Regions from separate parts of the Clostridium novyi NT genome, predicted to be linked through region 2. Evidence: riboswitches for the same ligand, from Rfam matches in the RefSeq annotation. Region 2 holds a riboswitch; the other holds the start of a gene.
The links. A riboswitch is a leader RNA that binds a small molecule or an ion and turns the genes downstream of it on or off. The one in region 2 is predicted to bind FMN.

Region 1 (16,034 bases), 220 kb from region 2:
ACTACCTGATAGTGGTTTTACCATAACAAGAGGAACAACTTCTGGTGGAAGTCCAATAAATTTAACTACTGGTCTTACAAAATTTATAAAGTATCCTAAAGCTCCAGAACCTCTAAATACTCCAACAGCTAATAACATTGCTAAAAGATAAGGATATATGTTTACGCATAACTTTAGTCCATCCTTTGCTCCTTCTATAAAACATTCATATATTTTAACACCTTTTATCATGCCATATATGACAATAAATCCGATTAATATAGGTACTATAGATATTATAAAGTATTTCAATTTTTTACCCCCTTATTCAAGTATCAAAAAAACTTTTCTAAAATCTTGCAATAAACAACGCCCATAATAGCTGCAATTCCAGTTGTCATTATAGCTGGCAGGATTATAACACCTGGATTTTGAGATCCACAGGCTGCCCTCATTGAAATTACAGAGGTTGGTACAAGTTGAATACAAGCTGCATTTAACACCAAAAATAACGCCATATCATTTGTTGCTGTATCTTTTTTAGGGTTAAGTTTTTGTAGTTCTTCCATTGTTTTAATTCCAAATGGGGTTGCCGCATTAGAAAGTCCAAGCATATTAGATGTTAAATTCATTATCATACTTCCCATAGCATCCTTGCTTTTTGATGCATCCTTAAATAAAAATCTAAGTAATGGCTTTAATGGAATTGCAAGTTTTTCTGTAATGCCACTTTTTTGTGCTATCTTCATAACACCACACCAAAGGCTCATCATTCCAACAAGTCCAATTACAAGCTTAACTGATGATTGGGTAGAACTTATTATTGATTTTGATAAAACTTCTCCATTTCCAGTAGCTAGTCCAAAAACTATTCCTATGCCAAGCAGAACAAACCATATAATATTTATCATCTATTATCACCTCATTTACCCATATACTTTTCTATTTAATATATATGAGGGGTTGTCTAAATCTATAACAAAAGTTTATATTTATTTGCACCTATACTTAAACACAATAAAAATAGCCTAAACTATTTTAGAAAAATAATTTAGACTATTTTTATCACTTATTCTAATTTTTAATTACACTTTTATAAATCTAGGATGTTAATCTATATATTTTAAAAAATTATAATACAATTTTTATGTTTATAATATCTTACCTTATACTATATTTCACTTAGTAAGTTAGCCATTTCAATTGCAGTTACCGCTGCTTCATAGCCCTTGTTTCCAGCCTTTGTTCCTGCTCTTTCTATAGCTTGTTCTATATTATCTGTTGTAAGCACTCCAAAGATTACTGGAACTTCTGTATCTAATGATACATTTGCAATTCCCTTTGATACTTCACTTGATACATAATCAAAGTGTGCTGTAGAACCTTTTATAACTGCACCTAAACATATTACTGAATCATACTTTTTAGTTTTAGCCATTTTCTTAGCAACTAGAGGTATTTCAAATGCTCCCGGTACCCAAGAAATTTCTATTTCATCTTCTTTTACTCCATGACGTTTTAGGGCATCTAACGCACCTGATAATAATTTACTTCCTATAAATTCATTAAATCTACCTACTACTATTCCATATTTCTTTCCTTCTGATATTAAATTTCCTTCATATACTCTCATATTATTATGCCTCCTTGATTGATTTATCATATTTTTTTATGTTTTTAAAGTTTAGAATGTGTCCCATTCTCTCCTTTTTAGTTCTTAAATAAAATTCATTTTTCTTGTTACATTCTATTTCTATTGGAACTCTTTCTACAATTTCAATTCCATACCCTGATATTCCTGATACCTTTTTAGGATTGTTTGTCATAAGTCTTACTTTTTCAACTCCTAAATCTTTAAGAATTTGAGCTCCTATTCCATAATCTCTTAAATCCTCTGGGAATCCTAAAGCTAAGTTGGCATCAACAGTGTCCATTCCATTGTCTTGTAGCTTATATGCTTTTATTTTGTTTATTAAACCTATGCCACGACCTTCTTGTCTCATGTATAGTAATGCTCCACGACCTTCTTTGTTTATTTGTCTTAATGCTTGTGCTAATTGATCTCCACAATCACATCTTAATGAACCTAATACATCTCCTGTTAAGCATTCAGAATGAACTCTAATTAAAACTGGTTCTCCGTTTTTTATATCTCCTTTTACTAATGCTACATGTTCTTTTCCTGTTAATTTGTCCTCATAACCTATAATTTCAAATTCACCATATTTAGTTGGAAGACTTGCACTTCCTTGTCTTTCAATAAAGCTTTCTGTCTTTCTTCTATACTCAATTAAATCTGCTATAGTTACTATTTTTAAATTATGTACCTTTACATATTTCATAAGATCAGGTACTCTTGCCATTGTTCCATCTTCATTCATAATTTCACAAATAGTTCCTGCTGGAGTTAGTCCTGCTAATGTTGCAAGGTCTACAGCAGCTTCTGTATGTCCTGCTCTTTTTAGCACTCCACCTTTTCTAGCTCTTAGTGGGAATATGTGTCCTGGTCTTTGAAAGTCTTTAGCTTTAGCTCCTTTTTCTACAGCTTTTGTTATTGTTAACGCTCTTTCAAATGCTGAAATACCTGTAGTTGTTTCAACTGAATCTATAGAAACTGTAAATGCTGTCTCCTTAGTATCTGTATTGTTTATTACCATTTGGTATAAGTCTAATTCCTTAAGCTTTTCTTCTGTCATTGGCATACATATAAGTCCTCTTGCATACTTTGCCATAAAATTAATAGCTTCTGGGGTAACCTTTTCAGCAGCCATTAAAAGGTCTCCCTCATTTTCTCTATCTTCATCATCAACTACAACAACCATTTTCCCATTTTTAATATCTTCTATAGCTTCCTCAATAGTATTAAATTTAAATTGTTCCATTTCTATTCCTCCCTTAAAAAAATCCGTTTTCTTTTAAAAAATCTATATCAATTGTCTTTTTCTTTTCTTGTACCATTAAAAGCTTTTTAATATACTTTGCAATAACGTCACATTCTAAATTAACTTTGTTGCCTGTCTTTTTACTTGTGAGTATTGTCTCACTTTGAGTATGCGGTATTATACAAACTTTAAAAATATAATCATCCACATATGCAACAGTAAGACTTACCCCATCAATTGTTATTGACCCCTTAAAAACTATACTTTTTAAAATATCATTACTTGTTTCTATGCTTATCCATATAGCGTTGCCTTCATTTGAAAATTCCTTTATTACCCCAACACCATCAATATGTCCGCTAACTATATGTCCTCCAAATCTTCCCCCGAGTGCAAGGGCTCTTTCTAAATTAACTTTATCCCCCTTTTTTAATTCCCCAAGATTACTTCGTCTTAGAGTTTCTCCCATAACATCTACAGTAAAACTTTTACTATCATATTCTGTTACAGTAAGACATACTCCATTTGTACATATGCTATCTCCCAAATTCACATCTTCTAAAACCTTATTTGCATCTATTTTTATTCTTGCATTTTCACGATTTTGAAATATTGAGTTTATTGTTCCTATTTCCTCTACTATTCCTGTGAACATACCTTATTCTCCTTTTTAACATATCCTTCTATAACCACATCTTCTTGAAAATTTGATATTTCTATATCATGAAGAGTTACGGCATCACTTATCTTTTTTATACCCTCTCCAGCCACTGAAGTTTTAGCATCTTGTCCACCTATTATTTTAGGAGCTATGAAAGAAATTACTTTATCAACTATTCCCTCATTTAAAGCCGAATAATTAAGAGTGCCTCCCCCTTCTAATAAGATGCTATCTATATTCATTTTTCCAAGTTCAATTACTAAAAATTTAAGATCAACTTTTCCATTTTTTATTGGAGTTATTATTACTTCTGCTCCCTTTTTCTTTATTTCTTCTATTTTTAGTTTATCTGCAAGTTTAGTTGTGGCTATAATGGTTTTTTCTTTAGAATCTAAGTTAAGAACCTTAGAATTTAGTGGTATTCTTCCTTTACTGTCCACAATTATTCTAGTTGCATCTCGTCCAGTCTTTTCTTTTAGTCTAGTTGTAAGACTTGGATCATCTTTAAGCACTGTTCCTATACCCACCATAATTCCAGCAACTCTATGACGTATTTCATGAACGTATTCTCTTGAAAGTTCATTACTTATCCATTTTGAATCTCCCATTACTGTTGCAATCTTTCCATCTAATGTCATGGCCGTTTTTAAAATACAAAACGGCTCTTTTGTTGTAATATATTTTATAAAAATCTCATTTATCTTTTTTATTTCTTCTTCAAATACTCCTACAATAACCTTGATTCCATTTTCCTTTAAAATATTAATTCCTCTACCTGCTACTAGTTCGTTTGGATCTCTCATTCCAACTATTACTTCTTTGATTCCACTTTTAACAATGGTATTTGCACAAGGTGGAGTTTTTCCATAATGGGAACATGGCTCTAATGTTACATACATAGTTGCCCCAGTAACATCTTCTGTTGCATTTTTTAATGCGTTCACTTCTGCATGAGCTCCTCCAAAACGCTCATGATAACCTTGTCCTATAATCTTGTTATCCTTTACAATAACAGCTCCAACTAATGGATTTGGATATGTATATCCTACACCTAGTTTTGATAACTCAATTGCTTTTTTCATAAATTTGAGTTCCACTAAATCACCTCCCATAAGGCAATATTTAATTGTCTATATAATATCTATTTTTTATTTTCCTAAAGGGATTTTAAACATTAAGAGAATTTTCTGATTAACAAACTTGCTATTTAAAGAATATTCTGTAAGATTTGTTTTTTAGATTTATTAAAAAATTAAGCCCTGAAAATTAAAACTAATTTTCAGGGCATGTTATATTCTACAAAATTATTAAAATAAATCTTTATTTACTAATAAAGATCATAGCAAATAAAAGCATTTATCCTAACTTTCTTAATAAATTAATCCTATTCTCCCATCCAGACTTTACTGTCGGTCTTGGAATCTCACCAAATCAACCACTAAAGTGGCTCGCGGACTTTACCGCCGGTCGGGAATTTCACCCTGCCCTGAAGGATTAAATGTCTCCTTTATTAACTTGTCTAAATAAAATTTATCACTTTTTCACTATATTGTCAATACAAATTTTTATTTTTTGCAATTTTTATTTTCACTTATTTCAAATGATAGTATATTTGCTTATATTTACTTAACTCTAATCATAAACTTTTATATGGTTTTTTCTTGAAATTATATTTTTTAAATGCTACCATTAAATATATTTATCAATTTAATATTAGGAGGCATCATATGGTATTACATGATATTATGAAATATATAGAAAGTGAATATAACATCATTAACTCTACTCCTTGTGAAATTTGCGGTGATTCATATGTAGCCGAAAATTTAGAAGTACATATAATAGATAATATTCCTTATAATGTTTGCATTTGTGTTTGTCCAAGTTGTGGACATGAAAAAATATTTAAGTTCTGCGCACCATTTGTAAATGATGATATTTTTAACGAAGTAAAGAAAAAGTTTAATTAAAAAAAGGCTAAGATTAAAATGTTAATCCTAGCCTTTTTTATTTTTTATATTTAATTATTTTGAATAAAGCTCTATGATTTTTAAAATTACATCTACAGCTTTGCTCATTGCAAATGTAGGTATAAATTCAAATTTTCCGTGGAAATTATGTCCACCAGTAAATAAGTTAGGTGTTGGAAGTCCCATAAATGATAATCTTGCACCATCAGTACCACCTCTTATAGGAACTACCTTTGGAACTAATCCAACTTCTTCAATTGCCTTAAATGCTGTATCTACGATATGATGTACAGGCTCAACTTTTTCTTTCATGTTGTAATATTGATCATTCATTTGAAGTTCAACAGTACCTTCACCATATTTACTATTTAAAGTATCTACAACCTTTTGCATTGTAGCTTTTCTTTCTTCGAATTTTTTTCTATCAAAATCTCTTATAATATATTGCATTTTAGTTTCTTCAACTGTACCATTAAATGCTACAATATGATAGAAACCTTCATATCCTTCTGTATGTTCTGGCACTTCATTTTCTGGTAACATTGAATGAAGTTCGTTACCTACTGTTATTGAATTTATCATTTTATCTTTTGCAGAACCTGGATGAACATTTCTTCCATGTATAGTTAGCTTAACTCCTGCTGCATTAAAGTTTTCATATTCTAATTCTCCAACAGTTCCGCCATCTACAGTGTATGCAAAATCAGCATTAAACTTTTCAACATCAAAATAATCCGCTCCTGCACCTATTTCTTCATCTGGAGTAAAGGCAATCTTTACAGTTCCATGTTTTATTTCTGGATGGTTTATTAGATGTTCCATAGCTGTCATAATTTCAGCAACTCCGGCTTTATCATCAGCCCCTAAAAGAGTTGTTCCATCTGTTGTTATTAAGGTTTTTCCTATATAATCTTTAATTTCCGGAAAATCTTTAACCTTTAAAACAATATTTTTTTCCTTGTTAAGTATAATATCTTTTCCATCATAGTTTTCTACAAACTGAGGTTTTACATCCTTGCCACTCATATCTGGTGCTGTGTCCATATGTGCTATAAATCCGATTGTAGGAACATGATTTTCTGTATTTGCAGGTAAAGTTGCCATAACATATGCTTTACTATCAACAGATACATCAATCATTCCCATTTCTTTTAATTCTCTTGCAAGCTCTTTTGCAAGCACCATTTGTCCTTCTGTACTTGGATGTGCATTTGAATCTTCATTTGATTTAGTATCAAAGCTAATATACTTTAAAAACTTGTTTACTACAGCTTCCATTTACGCATCTCTCCTTATATAAATTTATAATATCCTAAAGCTTTTATCCTAATATTAATTATAATAAGCTTTAATAAATTTACAACCAGGAATCTCCATTCTATTGTTTTAAAACATTTACTGTTATCTTTTCTTTTGCAGAAACGGGAACATACTCAGCACCCTTGCTTGGATCTTTAAACATTATCTTTATTTTTCCTTCATATTCACTATCCAGTTCTTCCGTTTTAATCATTTTATTTTCTTGCCCTATTGTTATAGTACCCTTTTCCTTTCCCTTAATATCTTCATAACTTATTTCTACATCGTCCGCTTTAACAGGCTGTGCTGATTCTCTTTTCTTTATTTCTCCATTAACAATAATATCAGTGGTTCCTTCTTTACGCTCTTTTAAAGTATATTTCTCATCTACGTCCACTGGTAAATTAGCTAATACTTTATTTGTTTTTTCCCATTTATCTCCAGTATCAACTTTTTTATCAGAATAAAATCCTATTATTCTTTGTATTTTTTCTTCTAAAACTTCTTCTGAAAGTTCTTTTTTTATAAAATTTTTAATTAGTTCCTTTTTCTTTGGATCCTGTTCTTCTTTTAAAACAGCATTTCCTATATCATCAATTCCCATAACCTTTTCCACTTTACCGTTTTCCGTTAACTTAACCTTAAAACTTTTTCCTAAAAATTTAGAGTATATTGACTTGTCTCCCTCTAAAAATATACCTATATCTGATAAATATTTTTTCAAATAATCTTTTCCTTTAATATAAGCATCAATATCAATAGAATCAATTGTTACTTTTATTTCCATATCCTTAGCATTATTTACATCATTTACACTACACAAAAATGCTTCTCTGCTCTTTAATTCTATAGACTCACTTGATGGTCCTTTAAAACTTCTATCACCATCAATTTGCATTCTAAAAGCTTCTCCTTTTTTTAGTTCTAATGTCATTTTTTTTGACATTTTAACACATCCCGATAAAATACTACATAAATATACCATTAAAATTAAAAATATAAGTTTTTTCTTCAAAAAATCCCCTCCTATCATAACTATTCTTAATATATTATTAACTTTTATAAAAATTTTATTGATTTTTAATTATATTTTTAAAAATATTTAATTTTAATAATTTAATTATTGAAATCTCATAATTCTAGTGCTAGAATTATCACATATTTACAATTTTATTTTTTTGTAAATATGACAAAAATTTATTGTTTTATGGAGATTTCAGTTAATGAAGTACAAAATAAGTTTCATTAAATTTTTTTACATTCTTTTTTTTATTTTTACCCTTTTTAATAGTTTTAATTATGATGTTTTTGCACATGATATAACGCCAAAGCATATTCTCATACTTAACTCATATGATAAATGCATTAAACGTTCACAATATATGATAGATTCATTAATTCCTATATTAAAATCATCCAATGAATGTTTAAATATAACAGTGGAATATATGGATACTAAATCTTTTAATGACTGTCAGTGCATAGAAAATATATATACATTTTATAAAAAGAAGTTTCTCCACAAGAAATTTGATTTAATTATTTCTATTGATGATGATTCACTTAACTTTTTAACTAAATATAGTAAGTCACTATTTCCTAATACACCTGTAGTATTTACTGGAACACATTATATTAATGAATCAACATTAAAAGGAAACCCTCTTTTTACAGGTATGATTGAACGTCCACCTCTTAAAGAAACTATAGATGTGGCATTATCTTTAAACAAAAACACTAAAAATGTAATAGTTATAAATGATAATTCATTAAAAGGATTATCATTAAAAAAATTATTAAATTCTATTATTCCTATTTTTAAGGGAAAAGTTAATTTTATATTTTTAAATAACGTTAACTTACTTCATGATAAAGATTTTTTAAAAAAATATCATAAAAATAGTGTAATTTTGCTTTTATCAGGATTTACAACAAATTATAGTGACTATATTTTTATTGATTCCAATACAGTATTATCTACTAAGTACTTAAATATGCCCATATATAGCATTTGGGAAATGTTTTTGGGACATGGAGTCTTAGGTGGGAAAATGATTTGTCGTGAAAAAGAGGCTAAAGTTTTAGGAAATATAGCTATTAAAATATTAAAAGGTGAAAATCCAAACAACATTCCTATAATTAATACTCCTATTGGAAATTATAAATTTGATTATGAGATTATTACTAAATTTGATATTCCAAGCACACTGCTTCCTTATAAAAGTTCATTTATAAACTTAAAACCTTTATCTTATACTATACCTAAGATATTAGTTTTATTGTTTGTTATTTTCATTATTGTACTATGTTTTCTTTTATCCACTAGTATTTATGAAAAACATAAAACTAGAACTGCTTTAATTGAAAGTGAAAAAAGACTTAGGACATTAATTAATTCTACGCCTGATTTTATATGTCTTAAGGATGGTGATTGTAGATGGCTTGAAGTCAACAGAGCAACCATTGATTTTCTTGACCTTAAGGATATTGATTGGAAAAACAAAACCACAGCAGAATTAATAAAATCAAGAAATACACATAAGGACAGACTTGAAAAATACGAAACTTTTGACATTTTAACTTTAGAGAAAAGGTCTATGATTAATTATCAAGATGAATTCCTTTTAGATGACGGCTCTAAAATAACTTTGGATATATTTAAAATACCTGTATTTGATTCTAATGGTAATCCTTCTGGACTAGTTACTATAGGACATGACCTAACCCCTCGCATTGAAGCTGAGGAAAACAAAAAACTTTTAGATGAAACTATTTCTTACCATCAATTAAGAACAAAGTTTTTTGCAAATATATCTCATGAACTAAAAACTCCTCTTAATTTGATTTTAAGTGCAATTCAATTTCTACAATCAAAAGGTGGAGATGACTTTTTAAGGACAAACTTTGATAAATACGGTGATGTAATAAAAGATAATTCTTATAGAATGGTTAGAATAATAAATAATCTTCTAGATATAACAAAGATTGACTCAGGTTACTTTGAAACTCATTTTGATAATTATAATATAGTTGAAGTAGTTGAAGATATTTGTCTATTTTCTTCTTCATATATAAATTCTAAAAATCTACAATTCGTTTTTGATACAGATACAGAAGAAAAAATTGTAGCTTGTGATCCTCATTTAATAGAACGAACTATATTAAATCTTCTATCTAACGCAATAAAATTTACAAAGCCTGGTGGAAAGATAACAGTTAATATATACGACAAAGGAGATTTTGTTGATATTTCCATAAAGGATACCGGTATTGGTATTTCTAAAAGTCATCAAGAGATTATATTCGAAAGATTTTTTCAAATTGATAAGTCATTATCAAGAAACCAAGAAGGTAGTGGCGTTGGACTATCTCTTGTAAAGTCTTTTGTTGATTTACATAAAGGCTCTATAAAATTAAATAGTGAAATTGATCGTGGAAGTGAATTTTTAATCACTCTTCCTGTGACTTCACTAAAAGATAGAGACATTCTTATCTATTCTGATATATCACCATATGAATTTAAAAGTGATCAGTTAAACATAGAATTCTCAGATATATACTAAAGGCAAATGATAAGCTTCTTTTGCCTTTAGTTTTTTATGTTTAACCTTTTTATAAAAGGTAATAAAAATTTTCCTACAAAACCTATAAATATTCCCGTTCCTATACCAGCTACAAGTAATATAGGTAAATATGATACAATCATAGCATTATTTATAATTATTCCAGCAACTATAACTTGCCCTATATTATGAAATACTGAACCCAATACGCTGATTCCTATAATGCTTACATTCTCTTTTCCTACTTTCTTTAATGTATACATTGCAAAGAAACTTAAAATTCCCCCTGCTATACTATACATAAAAGAGGACATATTTCCCCCTATTAATGTAGATAGTAATACTCTTAAAACCACAACAAGTAAAACCTCATTGAAATCCAACATGTAAAGAGCCATTAAGGTTATTATATTTGTAAGTCCAAGCCTTGCACCTGGTGCTATAAATGGTATAGGTAGCATTCCCTCAATAACATGAAGAACAAGTCCCTGTGCTACAAGTAATGCAATCCAAGTCATTTTTTTAGTTTTCATAACTTTTTACCCCTTACTGTGATATGTCATCATATTCTTTCTTATTATCATACCCCTTAATTTTTATAACAACCTTATGTGGAAGACATACTAAAACCTCTCCTACCTTATCTTTAAAGCCATCCTTAACACATACTTTATCATGGCAATTGGCATCAAGTATTCTTACCCCACCATTTTTTATCTCTATTATGTTTTCTCCTAAATCTGTCTTTATATTTAAAACTTCTTTTGGATTCTTCTTATTTAAAGAAACCTTTTTATAAAGCTTACCCTTAACATATATCTCAGCAAAATTTTCAGTATACTTTCTACTGGAAATATACTTTAATGTTCCAGCCCCAATTCCTGCTATAATTAAAAATATAACTATAAGTATTTTATCTATCTTTTTCACACCTTAACCACCTTTCTAAAATTTAAAGAGCTAGATAACCTCCAATTAAACATTATCTTATTAAATTAAATTCTCCTAATTAAAATAACTAAATCAATTATTATCTTAATTATAATTTAAAAATATAAATCCATTATACTACCTTAACAACCTTAATTTAAAGAAACTTTTCACTTCTATAAATGCTTAAAATTGACTTTTATAATTTCAAAAGGTAAAATTAAAAAAACTAATTAAACTACTTTGTATTTAGGAGGATTCAATGTTTAAATTTAGAAAATTTACGGCATTTATTACATTAATCATATTATCATTCTTATTATTTACTGGCTGTATGAATGATAATGTTAAACCAACCTCCAAAGATGGGGCTTTTCTTGGAACTATATGCAACATTACTGTTTATGATAAGGTATCTCCTAGTATATTAGATAAAGCTTATGCTAGAGTTAACGAAATAGAAAATAAAATGAGCATAAATAAACCTTCAACGGAACTTACAAAGATAAATTTATCTTCTGGCAAAAACTATACTAAAGTTTCAAGTGACGTTCTTGAAGTTATAAATAGAAGCTTATATTATTCTAGTATTTCTAAAGGCACTTTTGATATATCTGTAGGTTGTATAGATAAACTTTGGAATATAGGTACAGATAAGGCCAGAATACCATCTGAAAGTGAAATAAATTCAAGACTTTCTCTAGTAAACTATAAAAATATACTTATAAATAAAAAAGATAATTCAGTTATGCTAAAAAATAAAGGAATGCTTATTGACCTTGGAGCAATAGCTAAGGGTTATGCAGGAGATGAAGTTAAAAGAATTCTTAAAGAAAATGGGGTAACTCATGCTGTTATTAACTTAGGTGGAAACATTGTAACTATAGGAAATAAACCAAGCGGTGATAAGTGGAAAATAGGAGTTAAAGATCCATTTGTTCCTGATGCTCCTCCATGGGCTTCTATAAGTATTTCTGATAAATCTATAGTTACTTCAGGAATATATGAACGTTTCTTTGAAAAAGATGGCAAGAGATATCATCATATCTTAAATCCTAAAACAGGATATCCTGTAGACAATTCACTTGTAAGTGTTTCTATTATATGCGATAAATCTATAAACGCAGATGGATTATCAACAACAGCCTTTTCCCTAGGGCTTGATAAAGGTCTCGCTTTAATAGAGTCTATAAAAGACACCGAAGCCATTTTTGTAACCAAAAATCATGATGTATATGTATCATCTGGCATTAAAAACAACTTTAAAATAACCAATTCTAAGTTTAACTTAAAAACTCATTAGAATAATATATATCCCCCACTTATATACATATAAAGTATATTAGTTGGGGATTTTCTATTGAAATATTTTACAAATTATTGTAATATTATCTATATATTACTGTTAATCTTTTCAATATTTCACCTCGTATATTCCCAATACAATTATAGATTAAAGTAATTATTTTTATTTTTTTAAGAGTATAACAACAAAATAAATGGTGGTGAAGTTAATGATAAAAAAAGAAATGTTAGCCATGATTCTTGCAGGGGGACAAGGTACTAGACTAAAAATTTTAACCAAAAACAATGCAAAACCAGCAGTACCATTCGGCGGTAAGTATAGAATCATAGATTTTACCTTAAGTAACTGTTCTAACTCAGGAATCGACACCATTGGAGTATTGACACAATATGAACCTCACATACTTAATTCCCATATAGGTATAGGTAGCCCTTGGGATTTAGATAGAAAAAGAGGCGGAGTTTCAATCCTTCCCCCGCACATGAGAAATGACGGTGGGAACTGGTATATGGGTACCGCAGATGCCATATATCAAAATATAATGTTTATAGATAAATATGATCCTGAATATATATTAGTTTTATCCGGTGACCATATCTATAAAATGGACTATTCTAAAATGCTACAATTTCACAAAGAAAAAAACTCAGATGCCACAATAGCTGTTATTGACGTTCCAATAGAAGAAGCTAGTCGTTTCGGCATAATGAACACCAATGATGATGATAAAATATATGAATTTGAAGAAAAACCAGAACAACCAAAAAACAATAAAGCTTCCATGGGGATATATATTTTCAACTGGAAAATACTCAAGGAATTCCTAATTGAAGATTCAGAACTTGAAGATTCAGATCATGATTTCGGTAAAAACATAATTCCAAGCCTACTTGATTCAGGTTACAATCTTTATGCCTATTCTTTCAATGGATACTGGAAAGATGTTGGAACCATAGAAAGCTTATGGCAAGCCAATATGGATTTATTAGATACTAAAAATCCACTAGACATTTATAATAAAAACTGGAAAATATACTCTGTAAGTCCATCAAAACCTCCTCAATATACAGGTCCAAACGCTATAATTCAAAATTCCCTTGTAGTAGAAGGTTGTGCTGTCTTTGGCAAAATTCAAAACTCTGTACTATTCCCAGAAGTTGAAGTTGGATCAAACAGTATAATTCAAGATTCCGTAATAATGAGTAACGTAAAGATTGGACAGAACGTAATTATTAGAAAATGCATAATCGGAAGTAACACAATTATAGAAAACAATAGCGTTATTGGGAACTCCGATGACATAACAGTTATTGGAGATGGAGAAAAAATAAAGACAAACTCTATAATTAAAAATTAGGGGGTATTATATGTTCAAGGATTATATGGGAATAATAAGTCTTAATGAAGACGATAAAGATTTAACTAATTTAACTTCTAGTAGACCTCTTGCAGCAGTACCTATTGGGGGAAGATATAGACTAATTGATTTTACCTTATCTAATATGGTTAACTCCAACATAACTAATGTAGGTATATACACCCAAAGCAATTCAAGATCATTGCTACATCATCTTCAAGCCGGGAAACCTTGGGATTTAGATAGAAAAATAAATGGTCTATTTTTATTTAACTTTAATTTCACTCATTCAAAAACTAATGACATATATTTATTAAAAGATAATATTGACTATCTCTATAGAAGTAAACAAAAAAACATATTGTTTTCATCTTCAAATATGATTTGTAACATAGACTATTCAAAAGCAATAAAATTTCACGAAGAACAAAAAGCCGATATAACAATAATATATAAAAAAGTAAACAATGCAAATACAAGCTTTATGAACTGCAATGTTTTAAATTTAGATTCTGACAATGATGTAATAAGTGTTGGAAACAATATAGGAGTAAATCCTAACGCTAATATATCAATGGATATGTTTATTATGAGCAAGAAAACTTTTATAAATCTTATAAATGAATCAATATCCACAGGATACTATACTTCATTAAAGGATTGTGTATACTCTAAAAATCTAACGCTTAATATAAAAGGCTACGAATACACTGGGTACTTAGAATGCATAAATTCAATGGACTCTTACTACAAAACTAATATGGATATGTTAAATTATGAAATAAATAAAGAACTTTTCTTTGGTTCTCGTCCAATTTACACAAAGGTAACAGATGCACCTCCTACTAAATATGAAAATGGCTCAAATGTATCAAACTCTCTTATAGCCAATGGTTGTATTATAGAAGGTTCAGTTAAAAATAGTATAATTTCAAGAAGAGTTGTGATCCACAAAGGTGCTTCTGTAGATGGCTGTATTATTCTTGCCAATTGTGAAATCAAAGAAAATGCAAAACTTACCGGTGTAATAATAGATAAAAATGTGGTAATTGAAAATGGTAAAGAGTTTAAAGGCGATGCTTCAGTTCCAGTCTTTATAGAAAAAAAGCCGTATTCTAAAATAACTTTAGTATAATAAAAGGAGCAGTAATTCTGCTCCCTTATTTTTTAACTTATTATTAATATAATATTCTAGGACAAGCTTTCAATAAGTTGATATAATATATATAACATTTAACTTTTTGTATAAGTAGGTGAATACATGAAACGAAAAACAGGTGTTGTAATTAAAGTTTTTAAGAATTATGTCTCTATAAAAACTGTAAACGGAGAAATTTTTAATATTAAAATTAAAGACTATACACCAAATGTAGGAGATATATATTCAGGAAATATTGCACATAATCACTCTAAAACATTGAGAATATTTATAGCCCTTGCAATAGTACTAATGGCAGTAGTATTTTGCAGGAATATTTATATATACAATAAACCTAAAGCAGTAATTACAATGATTATTCCTCCTACAATTCAGCTTAAAGTAAACAACTGGAATAAAGTAGTGGAAGCCTCTGCTACAAAAGAAGCTGGAAGAAACATCTTAATAGGTGTTAAATTAAAAAATCTTCCTCTTAATAATGCCCTTGAAAAAATAATAGATTCTGCAAAAGAAAAAGACGTTTTAAATGATAAATACATAGAAAATAAAGATAATAGCATAATAATCTACACATCAAAAAACAATGACTCTATGGATTTATCTTCTTTTGAAAAGTATCTTAAAGACAGAAAACTAAAATATAAAATTAATTATGATGGAAGTGACAGAATAAAATAAACCGGAGATAATATTATCTCCGGTTTAAACTATTATTTAAAATTTGGAATATCAAATACAGGCTTTGCATCTTTGCATTGTTCCATAAGGTCTTTTATTCTTTTAAGTTGTTTATAACCCCATCCAATATCTGTGCAATATTGATGCCATGTAACATCTATATTCCATCTCATTTTGTATAGGGTATTTTGTTTATACTTAGGACTATTTATATAACCATTTCCTATAAATTCAGCTCCTCCTATTATAG
Region 2 (16,034 bases):
ACGAATCAAGACGTATAGATAACCAATTAAGAGGACGTTCTGGTCGTCAAGGAGACCCTGGATATTCTAGATTCTATGTATCATTAGAAGATGATCTAATGAGAATATTTGCGTCAGATAGATTACAAGGCGTTGTTGAAAAATTAGGATTAACTGATGAAGATGCAATTGAAAGTAGAATGGTTAGTAATGCAATAGAAAACGCTCAAAAGAAAGTTGAAGGAAATAACTTTGATGTAAGAAAGAGCGTATTACAATATGATGATGTTATGAATCAACAAAGAGAAGTTATTTACAAACAAAGATCACAAGTTCTTGAAGGTGAATCTTTAAAAGAAGATATTCAAGAAATGATAAGATCTGTTATATCTGAAGCTGTTGATGCTCATATGAGTGGACTTGATGAAACTTTAGAAGAAGATTTAGAAAAATTATTAGCTTATCTACAAGAAATTTATTTACCAAAGAATGTTGTAACTGTAGATGAACTTAAAATAAAATCTGATGATGAAATAAAAGAAATTTTAATTGATATAGCAGAAAAAATGTATAGTGAAAAAGAAGAAGAAGTAACTCCAGAAAGAATGAGAGAAATAGAAAGTGTAATTCTTCTAAGAATTGTTGATACTAAGTGGATGGATCACATTGATAATATGGATCATTTAAGACAAGGTATGGGACTTAGAGCTTATAGACAACAAGATCCAGTTCAAGCATATCAATTTGAAGGTAGTGAAATGTTTGATGAAATGATCAATGGAATAAAAACTGATACTGTAAAATACTTATTCCATATTCAAGTTGAAAAGAACATTGAAAGAGAAAGAGTTGCAAGAGAAACTTCTACTAATATAAATGATGGTGAAGGCGGAAGTCATGAGCCAATAAAGAGAAAAGAAGAAAAGATTGGTAGAAACGATCTTTGCCCATGCGGAAGTGGAAAGAAATATAAAAATTGTTGTGGAAGATAGATAAATTAAAAAATCCAGTATAACTGGATTTTTTAATTTATTAATTATTGTTTATAGAAAGGGTGATTTTATGATAATTCAGTTAGAAGAAGCAAATAACAAAGTTACTGAATTAAACTCAAATTTAGACGAAGTGAGGGTTTCACTTTGACATCGCTAAGATGGAAAAAAGACTTGGAGAACTTGAACATAAAATGCAGGAAAGTGATTTTTGGGACGATATAAATAAAGCTCAAGAAATTACTCAGGAAGCAAAAGGTATAAAAGACAGAATTGATGGATATAACTCTACAAAAACACGCATAGAAGATTTAGAAGTGTTAATAGAAATGAGTATTGAAGAAGAGGATGAATCTTCTATAGAAGAAATATTAAATGAAGTAGAAGAAATTGAAAGTATAATAGATAACTTTAAAGTGGAAATTTTACTTTCAGGTGAATATGATAAAAACAATGCAATAGTAACTCTTCATTCTGGAGCTGGTGGAACTGATGCTCAAGATTGGACTGAAATGCTACTAAGAATGTATACAAGATGGGCAGAAAAAAGAGGATATAAAGTAGATGTACTGGATATACTTCCTGGAGATGAAGCTGGAATTAAAAGTGCAAATCTTAAAATAACAGGTGAATTTGCTTATGGATATTTAAAGGCTGAAAAAGGAATCCACCGTTTAGTTAGAATATCTCCTTTTAATGCTAATGGAAAAAGACAAACATCATTTGCATCATTAGAAGTAATACCTGAACTTAAGGAAAATCAAGACATAGAAATAAAAGCAGATGATTTAAGAATAGATACTTATCGTGCTAGTGGAGCTGGTGGACAGCACATAAACAAAACAGATTCAGCAGTTAGAATAACTCACATTCCAACTGGAATTGTAGTACAAAGTCAAAGTGAAAGAAGTCAATTCCAAAATAAAGATACTGCCATGAGTATGCTTAAATCTAAACTTGTTGAACTTAAAGAAAGAGCTCATAAAGAGAAAATAGAAGACCTTTCAGGAGACTTAAAAGAAATAGGTTGGGGAAGTCAAATAAGATCATATGTATTCCAACCATATACTATGGTAAAAGACCATAGAACTAACACTGAAATGGGAAATGTTGATGCAGTTATGGATGGAGATATAGATATATTTATATTAGAATATTTAAAGGCTAATAATTAAAATTTAATATGAGTAATTAAAAAGGACATATAAATGGAACTTGGGTTCCCTTTATATGTCTTTTTATTGTTTTACAAATCAGCAAATTGAACAGCAATCATCATGTTCTTCTTCACATACATCGCAAGTATCTGGTTTTGGAATTGGCTTTGGTTTTGGTAAAGGTTTTGGTCTACTTACCTTTGCTAGAGTATATATGATTTGATTGCAACAGTTATCCATAGTTTGTGTACTTACTATTTGATATCCATATCCAAGAAGTTTAGATAGAGCATAGGCGCAGTTTGAACCTCTAGGAATTCTCCTATCACTGGAATAAGAAACGTATATGTCATTACAGTGACACCAACCACTACTTTGTTCGCAAATAAGAATTATTACTTTTGCATTATTTTTCATTTAAAAGTGAACCTCCTTGTAATCTTCAGAAATATTGTAAAAGGTAACAAGCTATAAAGCTTGTCTCTTTAATATATTATGTAAAATAATGGATATGTGTTACATTATATAATTTTATTTATAAAAATTATATAATTGTATACTTATGTTTTTATGGTAAAAATGTCATTATTAAAAGCTCTAATATTTTTAATATATTGGGTTAAACTATTAATGTTAAAAATCAAGCAAGAACAAGGGAGGAATTTTAAATGCCAACAGGAACAAAACTAGAACAAGCGGTAGCTTCAGCTAAAGGGTTATCAGCTGATTTAAAAACATTCTCACTAGATACAGATAACCAAGAGGCTAAACAAATGTTTAAACAATTATCAACAACTGTTGAAAATGTTGCTCAAACTATTCAAGGAAGACTTGATTTCGTTAAACAAGAAGAACCTCAATACAGAGACTAAAATTAAGATAAAAAATCCTATGTTTTAGAATTTAAACTAAAGCATAGGATTTTTTTATTTTAAATATATAGTTCAGACAAGAAATTTAAATAAAAATACCTATATACATAATAAATATTGTGGATTGGACTTTTGATTTATATTAATGTAAAATTATGAGAGCGAGAGCAACTATATTTAAAGATAGGATGGAGGAAACCATGACGAATATTAATGATAAATTAGCAAAGGAATTTAATATTAAATTAAAACAAGTAGACAGTGTTATTGAGCTTTTAGATGGAGGAAATACTGTCCCGTTTATAGCTAGATATAGAAAAGAAAAAACTGGTGGACTTGATGATGTGGTTTTAAGAAATCTTGCTGAAAGACTTACATATTTAAGAAACTTAGAAGAGCGAAAAAAAGATGTAATAAGAATAATTGCAGAACAAGAAAAGTTAACAGATGAATTAGAATCAAAAATTAATAAGTGTGAGACTTTAACAGAGGTTGAGGATATATATAGACCATTTAAACCTAAAAAAAGAACTAGAGCTACAATAGCTGTTGAAAAGGGATTAAAACCTCTTGCAGAAGTTATATTAAGTGGTGAATTCACTGGAAATATAGAAGAGTATGCAAAAGAGTTTATAAACGAAGAAAAAGAAGTTATGACTATTGCTGATGCTTTAAATGGAGCTAAAGATATAGTAGCTGAAGCAATTTCAGATGAAGCTGAATACAGAAAGTGGATAAGAGAATACGTTAGAAAAAATGGAGTTATTGAGTGCAGTGGAAGTAGCGACGAACCAACTCCATATGAAATGTACTATGAATATTCAGAAGCTGTATCTAAAATACCTTCTCATAGAATACTTGCAATAAATAGAGGAGAAAAAGAAAAAATCTTATCTGTAAAGGTAGTATGTGATACAGATAAAATAATAGATTATTTAAATAAAAAATCTAAAAAAGATAATGAAATTACAGATAAGTTCATTGAGGAAAGTGTAGAAGATTCATTAAAAAGACTTATATATCCATCAATTGAAAGAGAAATAAGAGCAGAACTTACTGACAAAGGAGAAGAAGGAGCAATTGAAGTTTTTAAGGCTAATTTAAGTGCGCTTTTAGTGCAGGCTCCAATAAAAGGTAAGGTTGTATTAGGATATGACCCTGGATTTAGAACAGGATGTAAAATAGCAGTTCTAGATGATACAGGAAAGCTTTTAGACACTGCAACAGTATATGCAACTGCTCCACAAAATGATGTAGAAGGTTCAATTAAAATACTTAAAGAACTTGTTTATAAACATGATGTAGATGTTGTTTCACTTGGAAACGGAACAGCAAGTAGAGAATCAGAAGAAGTTTTAGCAAGACTTATTGATGAAGTGAAGAAAGAAACAGGGAAAGACTTGTTTTATGTTGTAGTATCAGAGGCAGGAGCATCTGTATATTCGGCATCAGAACTTGCATCAAAAGAGTACCCTGACATAAATGTATCAATAAGGGGAGCAATATCAATAGGACGTAGACTTCAAGATCCTATGGCTGAACTTGTTAAAATTGATCCAAAATCTATAGGGGTTGGGCAATACCAACATGATGTTGCACCTAAGAGACTAGATGAATCTCTAAGTGGTGTTGTGGAAGATGTAGTAAATAGTGTTGGAGTAGATTTAAATATAGCAACACCTTCACTTTTATCATATATTTCAGGAGTTAATTCAACTATTGCAAAAAACATTGTTGAATATAGAGAAGAAAATGGTAAGTTTAAAAATAGAAAAGAGTTATTAAAAGTAAAGAGACTTGGACCTAAAGCCTTTGAGCAATGTGCAGGTTTCTTAAGAGTTACAGAAAGCAATGAAGTTCTTGATAATACAGCTGTTCACCCAGAATCTTATAAAGCCACTAAAGAATTTTTGAAGATGTTAGGGTATACAGAAGAAGACATAAAAAACGGAAAGTTAGATGATATAGATGCTAAAGTTAAAGAAAGTGGAATAGAAAACTTAGCTAAAGAATTAGAAGTTGGAGTGCCAACTCTTAAAGATATTATTAAAGAAATTAAAAAGCCAGGTCGTGACCCAAGAGAAGAACTTCCAAAACCAATATTTAAAAAGGGAATAGTAGATATAAATCAACTAAAACCAGGAATGATGCTTACTGGTACAGTAAGAAATGTAGCCGATTTTGGAGCTTTTGTTGATATTGGAGTGCATCAAGATGGATTAGTGCATATAAGTCAGCTATCAGATAAGTTTGTAAAGAATCCACTTGATATAGTTAAAGTAGGAGACATAGTTGAAGTTAGAGTATTAGAGGTAGACGAGAAAAGGGGAAGAATATCTCTTTCTATGAAGAAGTAGATATTGAATTTTCTGAAAAGTAATAGTATAATTAATTTAAGAAAATAAATAAGTTAATAGTATCTTCAGGGCAGGGTGTAATTCCCGACCGGCGGTTAAAGTCCGCGAGCTATACTTGGTATGGCTGATTTGGTGAGATTCCAAAACCGACAGTAAAGTCTGGATGAGAGAAGGTATAGATAGAGTTTTAATATGATTTTTTGCCCTGATAACTTTATGTTATTAGGGCTTTTTGATTGCAGCTCTACCCATAACCTTGAAGATAGCAAAACAAGGGGGTTTATTATGAGACATAATAATTTAAACAAAATGATCAAAATTTCATTATTATCTGTAATGGCATTTATACTAATGTTCTTTGAATTATCAATACCTATTTTTCCTGAATTCTTAAAAATAGATATAAGTGACCTACCAGCACTTTTAGGTGCTTTTGCACTTGGACCTATAGAAGGAATAGGAATTGAGTTATTTAAAAATGTACTAAAAGTAATATTCAAAGGAACTGCTACTGGATTTGTAGGCGAACTTGCAAACTTTATAGTAGGAGCAGTGCTTGTTGTAGTAGCTGGATATATATATAAATATAAAAAATCTAGAAAAACAGCAGTTTTAGGATTAATAGCAGGTTCAGTTGTAATGTCAGTTGTTGCAGCAGTATTAAATTACACAGTATTTTTACCACTATTTGCTGTAGCTTTCAAAGCTCCAATAGAAGCATTTGTTGCAGCAGGAACAAAGGTTAATTCACATATACACACTTTAAAAGATTTAGTAATGTGGTCTATACTACCATTCAATTTATTAAAGGGCGCTATAGTATCAACAATAACTTTAGTAATGTATAAGAGTGTATCACCAATATTACATAAAGAAGAGGTTTTACACCAAAGTGGAAATGCAACACCTGTAAAAAGTGAAAGATAAAATTGAATTTAAAAAGGCACTAAAAACTATGAGTTTTAAGTGCCTTTGTTTTATTATAAAGTTATTTATTTTAAAATATCTTTTTTCCACATAATGATTCCGTTTATATTTGGACCATAATAATTTTTGCGAAGTCCTTCCTTAGTAAATCCGTACTTTTCATATAGTTTTATAGCAGATATATTATTTTCTCTAACTTCAAGTGTTAAGTTAGGAATATTTTTTTCTTTGCAAATTTCTAATATTTTGCCCATTAAAATATTGCTATATCCATTGCCACGAAAGTCCTTGTAAATAGCTATATTAGTAATATCAGCTTCATCAAACATAAACCATAGACTTGCATATCCGAGTATAATATTTTTATCTGTATCTTTAAGCACTATATATTTGTAGGCATTATCGTTAAATTCACTTTTAAGAGAATCAATACTAAGTGGGCTTGTGAAACTCGAATTATTAATCTTTAATACATCATCAAGATGTTTTTCGGTCATGTCCTCAACAGTTAAATTATGCATTCTTTTGAGTTCCCATCTTTTTTTCATATTCTCTTTCAGCCTGAGATTTTCTAAGATATATAGGTGCAAATGTAAGAGGATCATCAGCTAAACCTTCTTTTATTCTGCTAAGTCCTAGTTCTCCAAGAGATGATGCACGAGCTAAGTTAACGTTGTTTGGTGCGAAGTTTACTTTTTCAAAACTAGATGAAAGCTTTTCTTTAAATTTAGGAATAGCATCTCCAATGAAGCTTACAGAATCGTAATTTCCGTTCTTTATAGTGGATATTAAATCATCAATATGTATAGCCATATAATCAGTTAATCTTTCAAGTTTACCATTTTTAAAAGAATATAAAGCTGTATAAACATTATCTCTTAAAGCATCAATAATAGGGCATACAACACCATCTGTATAAGCTAAATTAAAGGCAAGTGCATCTAAAGAGGAAACCCCTATAAAAGGCTTATTAGTAGCTGATGCAAGACCTTTAGCAGTAGCCATACCAATTCTAAGACCTGTAAATGAGCCAGGACCGCTAGATACTGCAAATGCATCAATGTTATCTAAAGATAATTTTAAATCTGTTAATAAGTTATCTATTAAAGGCATTAATATAACAGAATGTTGCTTTTTTCCGTTTAAATTAACTTCACCTAATAATTTATCTTCTTCTAAAATAGCGCAAGAAGCACTAGAAGTAGAAGATTCTATGCTAAGAATTTTCATAGTTTAATCTCCTTTACATAATTGTATTTGTCGCCATTAGGAGTTAAAGTTATTTTTCTAAAGTTTTCTCCAAGTTCAGGCATTTTCTCTATTGTAACATTTAAATATTCTTCAGGAATTAATTCTTCTATATAGTTGGCCCATTCAATTATGCTAACTCCATCTCCAAATATATACTCATCAAATCCAATAGCTTCTATTTCATCAGGGTCATTTACTCTATATACATCAAAATGATATAATTTTAAATTTCCTTCATATTCATTTACTATATTAAAAGTAGGACTAGTTATATGTTCATCTATTCCAAGTCCCTTAGCTATACCTTTTGTTATATGAGTTTTACCAGTTCCAAGATCACCAATTAAACATATAATATCTCCGCTATTTGCAAGTTTTCCTATTTGATATCCTATATCTACAGTTGAATCTACATTATTAACTACAAATTGCATTTATATCAACTCCTAAGATTTAATACATTAAAAATAACTAATGAAATTCTAATTCATTAGGAATTAGTAATTCATTAGTTATTTTATACTAAATATAAGAAAAATAAAAGCATCTAAAGGGCTTATTCATTGTAATAGTGCTATTTAGTGAAATAAAATTAAGTTATGATAAAGCTTCTTTTAAATTATTAACAGCTTTTTTGCAAATAAAATTTTTTTCAACCATATTATCTAGAATTTTATAGGCTTCTTCATTGTTTAGTCCTTTTCTATAAGGTCTATCCTCGGTTAACGCCTGAAATATATCGCAAACGGCAAGTATTCTACATTCTTCACTTAAATCTTTAGCGGAATATCCATTTGGATAACCTGTACCATTTAGTTTTTCGTGGTGATTTGAGGCCCAGTTTTTTATATCAGGGATATCGCCTATTTTGGATAAAATTATATTAGTGTAATATACATGAGATTTTATTATAGAGAATTCTTCGGGTGTTAGTTTGCCGTTTTTATCTAATATAGATGAAGGGATAGCGAGTTTACCTATGTCATGTAATAGCCCAGCTATTTTTATCTTGTGACATTTTTCATTTGAGTAGCCTAAATATTTTGAGATTTTAAATGCGAGTTTTGCAATTTCACGAGAATGAGTAGCTGTAAAGGTGCTTTTGGAATCTATTATATTTGAAAATATATATGCTATAGATTCAAATTGTTCTAAATTTAGGTATATACCTAGTTTAGGCGCTATATTATCTAAGATAGAATCAATAAAAGATATATTTTCAAGGTCAAACCAAAATACATCCTTAGAGGACACTTTAACAAAAGCATTACATATTTTTGGAGAAAATATATCCCCAGAGTGAGACATTACCCAGTTTATTATGTAATCACGTTGTTTAAATATAGGAATTTCTGCGTTATATAGAAGTTCTACCAAATCAGATAATCTTATGATTTGACTTTCTATTGGAATTTCATCCATTTTTAAGTTAAGAGGGCCTGTTCCATTAAAGTTTTCATGATGATTTAAAATTATGTGAGAAAGATTATTAAATATAGGAAACCCTTGTAGTATTTCAGAACCATTAATACAATGTTTTTTTATAAAATCAGTTTGGGTATGACTAATTTTTAAACTGTTAGTAGCACCTATATCATGTAAAAGTGTTGATAAATATAAATATTTTTTAGAAGAATCGCTGAGATTTAAATAATTAGCTAAGGATAATGATATATAGGTTGCTCTTTGAGAATGATTCATAAAGTTGTGTTTTGAATAGTTTATATTAGATATATTTTCAATTATATTTTTATTTTCAACTGAACTAATCTCTGCTAAATCTAAGGCAAGAGAGATTGAACGAATTGTTTTATCAAGACTTATTTTCATTTTAATGCTCCTTCTTAAATGGAATTGGTTATCATTTATCATAATTTTAACATAATATATATATATTGTGAAATAATTAAAAATAAAGTAATAAAAAATTTTTAATAAAATACTTGCATATATCTAATTGCCATGATATAATTAATATCGTTCCATAGGGGTATGGCTCAATTGGTAGAGTAGTGGTCTCCAAAACCATTGGTTCTGGGTTCGAGTCCTAGTGCCCCTGCCAGATAAAAGTCAGTAATCATAATGATTACTGACTCAGGCTGTTGATAAACATAATTTGTCAACAGCCTTTTTACATTTATTACAAAAAGGATTTTTAGTGTTTATGTAGAATATATATTTTAGAACAATAAATCTTTTAGCCCGTTAGGGCTCCTACGGAGGAAAAATGCTTACTAATAATGAAAGAAAACAAAATCAATTAGAACTAGTTTATATAGAAAATTTAGTACCTGAAAATCACATACTTAGAAAGATAGATAAACACATAGACTTTTCATTTATAAGAGATTTAACTAAGGATTTATATTGTGCTGATAATGGCAGACCATCAGTGGATCCAGTTGTATTATTTAAAATGCTTTTTATAGGATACCTATTCGGTATACGTTCAGAGCGTCAGCTTGTAAAAGAAATCCAGGTAAATGTAGCTTACAGATGGTTTTTAGGATATGGACTTACTGATAAAATACCAAGTCATTCCACTATAAGCCAGAATAGAACAAAAAGATTTAGTAATACAAATATACATCAAGAAATATTTGATAATATTGTATTTCAAGCTATTAATAGAAACTTGGTTGATGGCAAAATTCTATATACTGATTCTACTCACTTAAAAGCTAACGCTAATAAACATAAATTTATTAAAAAAGAAATAACTAAATCCACAAAGGAATACTTTGATGAATTAGAGAATGACATTAATAAAGATAGAATTAATCATAATAAAAAGCCTCTAAAAAAAAAGACTAAAATAGCTGAAACTAAGGAAATAAAAGTAAGTACAACTGATCCAGACAGTGGATATATGGTTAGAGATGGAAAACCTAAAGGCTTTTTTTATTTAGATCATAGAACTGTTGACGGAAAGTATAATATTATAACAGACGTTCATGTTACTCCCGGGAATATAAACGATGTAGATCCTTATGTTAAAAGAATAGAAACTCAAATAGAAAAGTTTAATTTTAATACAAAATATTTAGTAGCAGATGCCGGATATTCTACGAATCCTATTTGTAAACAAATTTCAGACAAAAATTATCAAGGTGTTTTTGGGTTCCGTTTAGGACCCCATGTTAAAGGAAAATATACAAAATATAGATTTCAGTATGTTAAAGAATTAGATGGATATGTGTGTATTAATAATTGCTTTTTAAAATATAGAACTACTACGAGGGAAGGTTATAAAGAATATTTAAGTAATGCGGAGCATTGTGCTTATTGCAAATATAAAAATAATTGCTTAACATCTGATAAATCCATTAATAGAACTATACGTCGTCATGTTTGGGAAGACTATAAAGATCAAATTTTTAGCTTTACTAAAACAGAAAAAGGTAAAAGTATTTACAAACGACGTAAAGAAAAGATTGAGCGTAGCTTTGCTGATTCAAAAGAATTACATGGGCTACGTTATTGTCGCATGCGAGGAATTAAAAATGTTTCTGAGCAGTGCCTACTTACAGCGGCAGTTCAGAATATGAAAAAGATAGCCATGGTGCTATCGCATTATTTTTTGTGTACATTAATTCAAATTTATTCCAAATTAACATACATAATAAATATTTTTCGAATGCTATCGCATAAAAGAATTTTGGCGTAAACAAAAGCCCCCAATTGTTGGGGGCTTTTTGAACAATCTGAGTCAGTAATCATAATGATTACTGACTTTTTTATTTTTTGATAAGTATAGAACATGGTAATTTTTTTATGATATCAAAATAATACATCATATTGTAATCTATATAATACAAAAATAAGTCGAAATAGTCAAAAAAATTTAACTTCTTTAAGACTACAATTTAAGTATGGGAAATAACATGGATAAAATACAAAGTAGTTATAACAAGGAGGAATTATAATGAATGATATTTTGGCTAGAAATTATTCGTCTATACCTAAAGAAAGAATAAATATATTAATTGAGGATCTTTATTCGGTTACTCCAGAAATTGAAGCAGATAGAGCAGTTTTAATTACTGAATCATTTAAAGAAACAGAATCAATGCCTATGGTTATTAGAAGGGCTAAGGCTTTAGAAAAGATACTAAGCGAAATGCCTATAGTAATTCGTGATAGTGAATTAATAGTGGGAAATCTTACTAAAAAACCAAGAGCAGCTCAAATATTTCCTGAGTTTTCAAATAAATGGTTACTGGACGAATTTGATAGACTTGCAAATAGAAAAGGTGACGTATTTTTAATTTCAGAAGATACAAAAGATAAATTGAGAGAAGTATTCAAATACTGGGATGGAAAGACAACAAATGAATTCGCAACTGAAATTATGTTTGATGAAACAAAAGAAGCAATGGATGAAGGGGTATTTACAGTAGGTAATTACTATTTCAATGGTGTTGGACATATATGTGTAGACTATGCTAAAGTTTTATCAAAAGGTTTCAATGGAATAATTCAAGAAGTACAAGAGGAAAGGAAAAAAGCAGATAAGGGAGATCCTAATTACATAAAGAAGGATCAATTTTTAACATCTGTAGAAATAACATGTAAGGCCGCTGTTAAGTTTGCAAAACGTTTTGGAGAAGAAGCAAAAACTCTTGCAAGTAGAACAATGGATTCAAAGAGAAGAGAAGAATTATTACAAATAGCTCATAATTGTGAATGGGTACCAGCAAATCCAGCAAGAAACTTCTATGAAGCATTACAAGCTTTCTGGTTTGTTCAAGCTATAATTCAAATAGAGTCAAATGGACATTCAATTTCTCCTATGCGTTTTGATCAATATATGTATCCTTATTTTAAGAATGATATAGAAAGTGGAAGAATTGATATGTCAAGAGCTCAAGAACTTCTTGATTGTCTGTGGGTAAAATTTAATGATGTAAATAAAGTTCGTGATGAAGGTTCCACAAAAGCATTTGGCGGATATCCTATGTTTCAAAACTTAATAGTTGGTGGACAAACCATATATGGTGAAGATGCAACAAATGAATTATCATTTATGTGCCTTGAAGCTACAGCACATACAAAATTACCTCAACCATCAATATCAATAAGGGGTTGGAACAAAACTCCAGATGAATTGTTATTTAAAGCTGCTGAAGTTAGTCGTCTAGGATTAGGTATGCCAGCTTATTATAATGATGAAGTTATAATTCCATCTTTACTTAATAGAGGACTTTCCATGGAAGATGCTAGGGATTATGGAATTATAGGATGTGTTGAACCTCAAAAGGGTGGAAAAACAGAAGGATGGCATGATGCTGCATTTTTTAATATGGCAAAAGTTCTTGAAATCACTATGAATAATGGTATGTCAAATGGAAAACAACTTGGACCTAAAACTGGAGATGTTACATTATTTAATTCTTTTGAAGAATTTATGAATGCATATAGAGAACAAATGAAGTATTTTGTAAAACTTTTAGCTAATGCAGATAACTGTGTTGATGTAGCACACGGAATGAGAGCACCTTTACCATTCTTATCTTCAATGGTTTATGATTGTATAGGAAAGGGAAAATCACTTCAAGAAGGTGGTGCGCATTATAACTTTACAGGTCCACAAGGTGTTGGAGTTGCAAATACCGCCGATTCTCTTGAAGTTATTAAAAAGTTAGTTTTTGAAGAAAGATTAGTTTCAATGGGAGATTTAAAAGAAGCTCTTGATACTAACTTTGGAGAATGTAATTCAAGTAACAGCTTAAATTTAAATAGTATAAATAATATAAATCCAGAAAATTTAAATAGAGAAACAATTATGGCTGTAATTGAAAAACTTTTATTTAAAGAAAGTAATATATCAGTAAATAATTTAAATAGTAATATTAACTTAGGAAACTATCAAGGAAAAGAAAGTCTTCGTCAAATGCTTATAAATAGAGCGCCTAAATATGGTAATGATATTGATGAGGTTGATAATTTAGCTCGTGAAGCAGCATTAATTTATTGTAAAGAAGTTGAAAAATATACAAATCCACGTAATGGTAAATTCCAACCTGGATTGTATCCAGTTTCTGCAAATGTTCCTATGGGTGCTCAAACAGGGGCTACTCCAGATGGAAGAAAAGCTGGAGAACCACTAGCAGATGGTGTATCACCAGTTTCAGGCAGAGATCAAAATGGGCCTACTGCTGCTGTCAACTCAGTTGCAAAATTAGATCATGCTATAGCATCTAATGGAACATTGTTTAATCAAAAATTCCATCCATCTGCACTTCAAGGTGAAGCAGGGCTTAGAAACTTATCTGCTTTAGTTAGAACATTCTTTGAAAACAAAGGAATGCATGTACAATTTAATGTAGTTAGTAGAGAAATGCTTTTAGATGCTCAAAAAAATCCAGAGAAATATAAGAGCCTAGTAGTTCGTGTAGCAGGATATAGTGCTCATTTTACTTCACTTGATAAGTCAATACAAGATGATATTATAAAGAGAACAGAACATCAACTATAATTTAAGAAAAATAAGGAAGAGTTACACACCCTTCCTTATTTTTTAAGTAATAATAAAGGGGGAGACTTTTAATGGAAGGTATTGTTTTTGATATACAAAGGTTCTCTGTTCATGATGGTCCTGGGATACGCTCATTAGTGTTTTTAAAGGGATGTCCTCTTTCATGCTTATGGTGTAGTAATCCAGAATCCCAAAAGCCTAATCCTCAAGTAATGTTCATTTCTCGCAATTGTATACAATGTGGCAATTGTGCTAGAGCCTGTAAAGTTGGAGCAATAGATGTTATAAATAGAAATGGAATAGATAAAAACAAATGTATAAACTGTGGAAAATGCGTAGAGACTTGTTATGCTAATGCATTAAATATGGCTGGTACATCAAAAAAAGTAGAAGAGATTATAGAGGTTTTAAGAAAAGATAATAGTTATTATAGAAGATCTGGTGGAGGTATAACCTTATCTGGTGGAGAACCGCTATATCAAGGTGATTTTGCAATAGAACTTTTAAAAGCTTGTAAAGATAAAGGATGTCATACAGCTGTTGAAACAACGGCATTTGTTAATAGAGAAGTGCTAAAAAGAGCTTTAAAGTATTTAGATTTAGTTATGGTTGATGTAAAGAGCATGGATTGCATAAAACATAAAAAATATACTGGACAAGATAATGAAATTATATTAGGTAATATAAAATTTATTTCAGAATTTGGAGTACCAATTGTAATCAGAGTTCCTGTTATACCAGGAGTTAATGATGATGAAGAAAATATAAGGAATACTGCAAAATTTGCAATGAGTTTAAATGGGGTAAAAGAAGTTAACTTATTACCGTACCATAGATTAGGTGAAAATAAATATGATTACTTAGGATATGAATATAAAATGAAAGATTTAGAAGTTCCAGGGGATGACAATATAAATAAACTAAAGTCTATTGTAGAACAATATGGATTAAATTGCAAAATAGGTGGTTAAAATAAAAGTTAAGGAGTTTTAATATTCCTTAACTTTTATTTTTATATAAAAGAAGCTTTGTATTTACAAGGAGATTTTTTTTCTGATTTATAAAAAACTTTACTAAAGTAGGCTGGATCTATATAACCAACCTCTAGTGATATTTGAGTTATAGATTTATCTGATGTTGCAAGAAGTTTTTTTGCTTTATCAATTCTTAGTTTTGTTATATATTGAGTAAAAGTATAACCTGTTTTAGATTTAAAATATCTACTGAAATATTGAGGATTTAAGTGTACTAAATTTGCTACTAAATTTAATGTAAGCTGTTGAGTGTAATTGTCATTTATATATTTTATTGCAGCTTTAATAGGGTTTTCTTCAGTTCCACTTAAAGTTTTCTTACTAATTTTTGATGAAGTTTCTTTATTTATAAGATTAAGTGCCTTATTTATAGAGTTTTTTAAATCTGATGGACGAACGGGTTTTAAAAGATAGTCTATAACATTATATTTTATAGCTGTTTGTGCATAATTAAAATCACCATAAGCAGTTAAGATAATTGTTTTTACATTTGGCAAAAATGATATTATTTGTTTTTGTGCATCTAAACCAGTTTTTTCAGGCATTCTAATATCCATAAGTATAATATCAGGTTTATTTAATCGGGCGTTTTTAATAGCTTCTATACCATTTTTAGCATCATCTATAACTTCTATATTAAAAAAATTTTTTTCTAGTATAATTCTAAGAGCCCTTCTTTCTAACGGTTCATCTTCTGCAATCATTAGCTTATACATATAGTAACACCCCTTAATAATTATTTTATTTGTGGTATTTTTATATAAACTGTAGTTCCTATATTTAATTGGCTTTCTATTTTAAGTCCATAATTTTCTCCAAAGTAATGTCTTATTCTGTTATGAGTATTTTGAATTCCGATTCCAAAAATATCCTTATCTAAGTTATCTAAATTGTTTAATATTCTAAGAACAGCAGAGTCTATTCCTTTTCCGTTATCAGAAACTTTTATTATTAAATCATTATGTCCAGTTAGTTTTCCGGTAATTT

Region 1: another riboswitch for FMN. It lies ahead of ribD (bifunctional diaminohydroxyphosphoribosylaminopyrimidine deaminase/5-amino-6-(5-phosphoribosylamino)uracil reductase RibD); the one in region 2 lies ahead of NT01CX_RS10155 (ECF transporter S component).

What each region holds. Positions count from the first base shown of each region.
Region 1 covers NC_008593.1:2,402,067-2,418,100, forward strand. Annotated here, with positions in the region: gene NT01CX_RS11160 (spore maturation protein) at 1-291, opposite strand, end outside; gene NT01CX_RS11165 (nucleoside recognition domain-containing protein) at 315-890, opposite strand; gene ribE (6,7-dimethyl-8-ribityllumazine synthase) at 1,151-1,612, opposite strand; gene NT01CX_RS11175 (bifunctional 3,4-dihydroxy-2-butanone-4-phosphate synthase/GTP cyclohydrolase II) at 1,617-2,861, opposite strand; gene NT01CX_RS11180 (riboflavin synthase) at 2,875-3,516, opposite strand; gene ribD (bifunctional diaminohydroxyphosphoribosylaminopyrimidine deaminase/5-amino-6-(5-phosphoribosylamino)uracil reductase RibD) at 3,501-4,619, opposite strand; FMN riboswitch at 4,901-5,020, opposite strand; gene NT01CX_RS11190 (hypothetical protein) at 5,250-5,492, shown strand; gene pepT (peptidase T) at 5,547-6,770, opposite strand; gene NT01CX_RS11200 (DUF6263 family protein) at 6,871-7,806, opposite strand; gene NT01CX_RS11205 (sensor histidine kinase) at 8,174-10,354, shown strand; gene NT01CX_RS11210 (Gx transporter family protein) at 10,381-10,887, opposite strand; gene NT01CX_RS11215 (NusG domain II-containing protein) at 10,901-11,284, opposite strand; gene NT01CX_RS11220 (FAD:protein FMN transferase) at 11,547-12,587, shown strand; gene NT01CX_RS11225 (glucose-1-phosphate adenylyltransferase) at 12,799-13,947, shown strand; gene glgD (glucose-1-phosphate adenylyltransferase subunit GlgD) at 13,958-15,082, shown strand; gene NT01CX_RS11235 (anti-sigma-I factor RsgI family protein) at 15,209-15,784, shown strand; gene NT01CX_RS11240 (glucosaminidase domain-containing protein) at 15,817-16,034, opposite strand, start outside.
Region 2 covers NC_008593.1:2,180,767-2,196,800, reverse strand. Annotated here, with positions in the region: gene secA (preprotein translocase subunit SecA) at 1-971, shown strand, start outside; one part of gene prfB (peptide chain release factor 2) at 1,042-1,119, shown strand; one part of gene prfB (peptide chain release factor 2) at 1,121-2,146, shown strand; gene NT01CX_RS10170 (hypothetical protein) at 2,225-2,545, opposite strand; gene NT01CX_RS10165 (DUF1657 domain-containing protein) at 2,797-3,000, shown strand; gene NT01CX_RS10160 (Tex family protein) at 3,201-5,357, shown strand; FMN riboswitch at 5,415-5,536, shown strand; gene NT01CX_RS10155 (ECF transporter S component) at 5,643-6,284, shown strand; gene rimI (ribosomal protein S18-alanine N-acetyltransferase) at 6,350-6,832, opposite strand; gene tsaB (tRNA (adenosine(37)-N6)-threonylcarbamoyltransferase complex dimerization subunit type 1 TsaB) at 6,798-7,514, opposite strand; gene tsaE (tRNA (adenosine(37)-N6)-threonylcarbamoyltransferase complex ATPase subunit type 1 TsaE) at 7,511-7,969, opposite strand; gene NT01CX_RS10135 (HD-GYP domain-containing protein) at 8,133-9,365, opposite strand; tRNA gene NT01CX_RS10130 (tRNA-Trp) at 9,522-9,597, shown strand; gene NT01CX_RS10125 (IS1182-like element ISCno1 family transposase) at 9,763-11,202, shown strand; gene NT01CX_RS10120 (glycyl radical protein) at 11,461-14,013, shown strand; gene NT01CX_RS10115 (glycyl-radical enzyme activating protein) at 14,085-14,984, shown strand; gene NT01CX_RS10110 (response regulator transcription factor) at 15,026-15,763, opposite strand; gene NT01CX_RS10105 (sensor histidine kinase) at 15,784-16,034, opposite strand, start outside.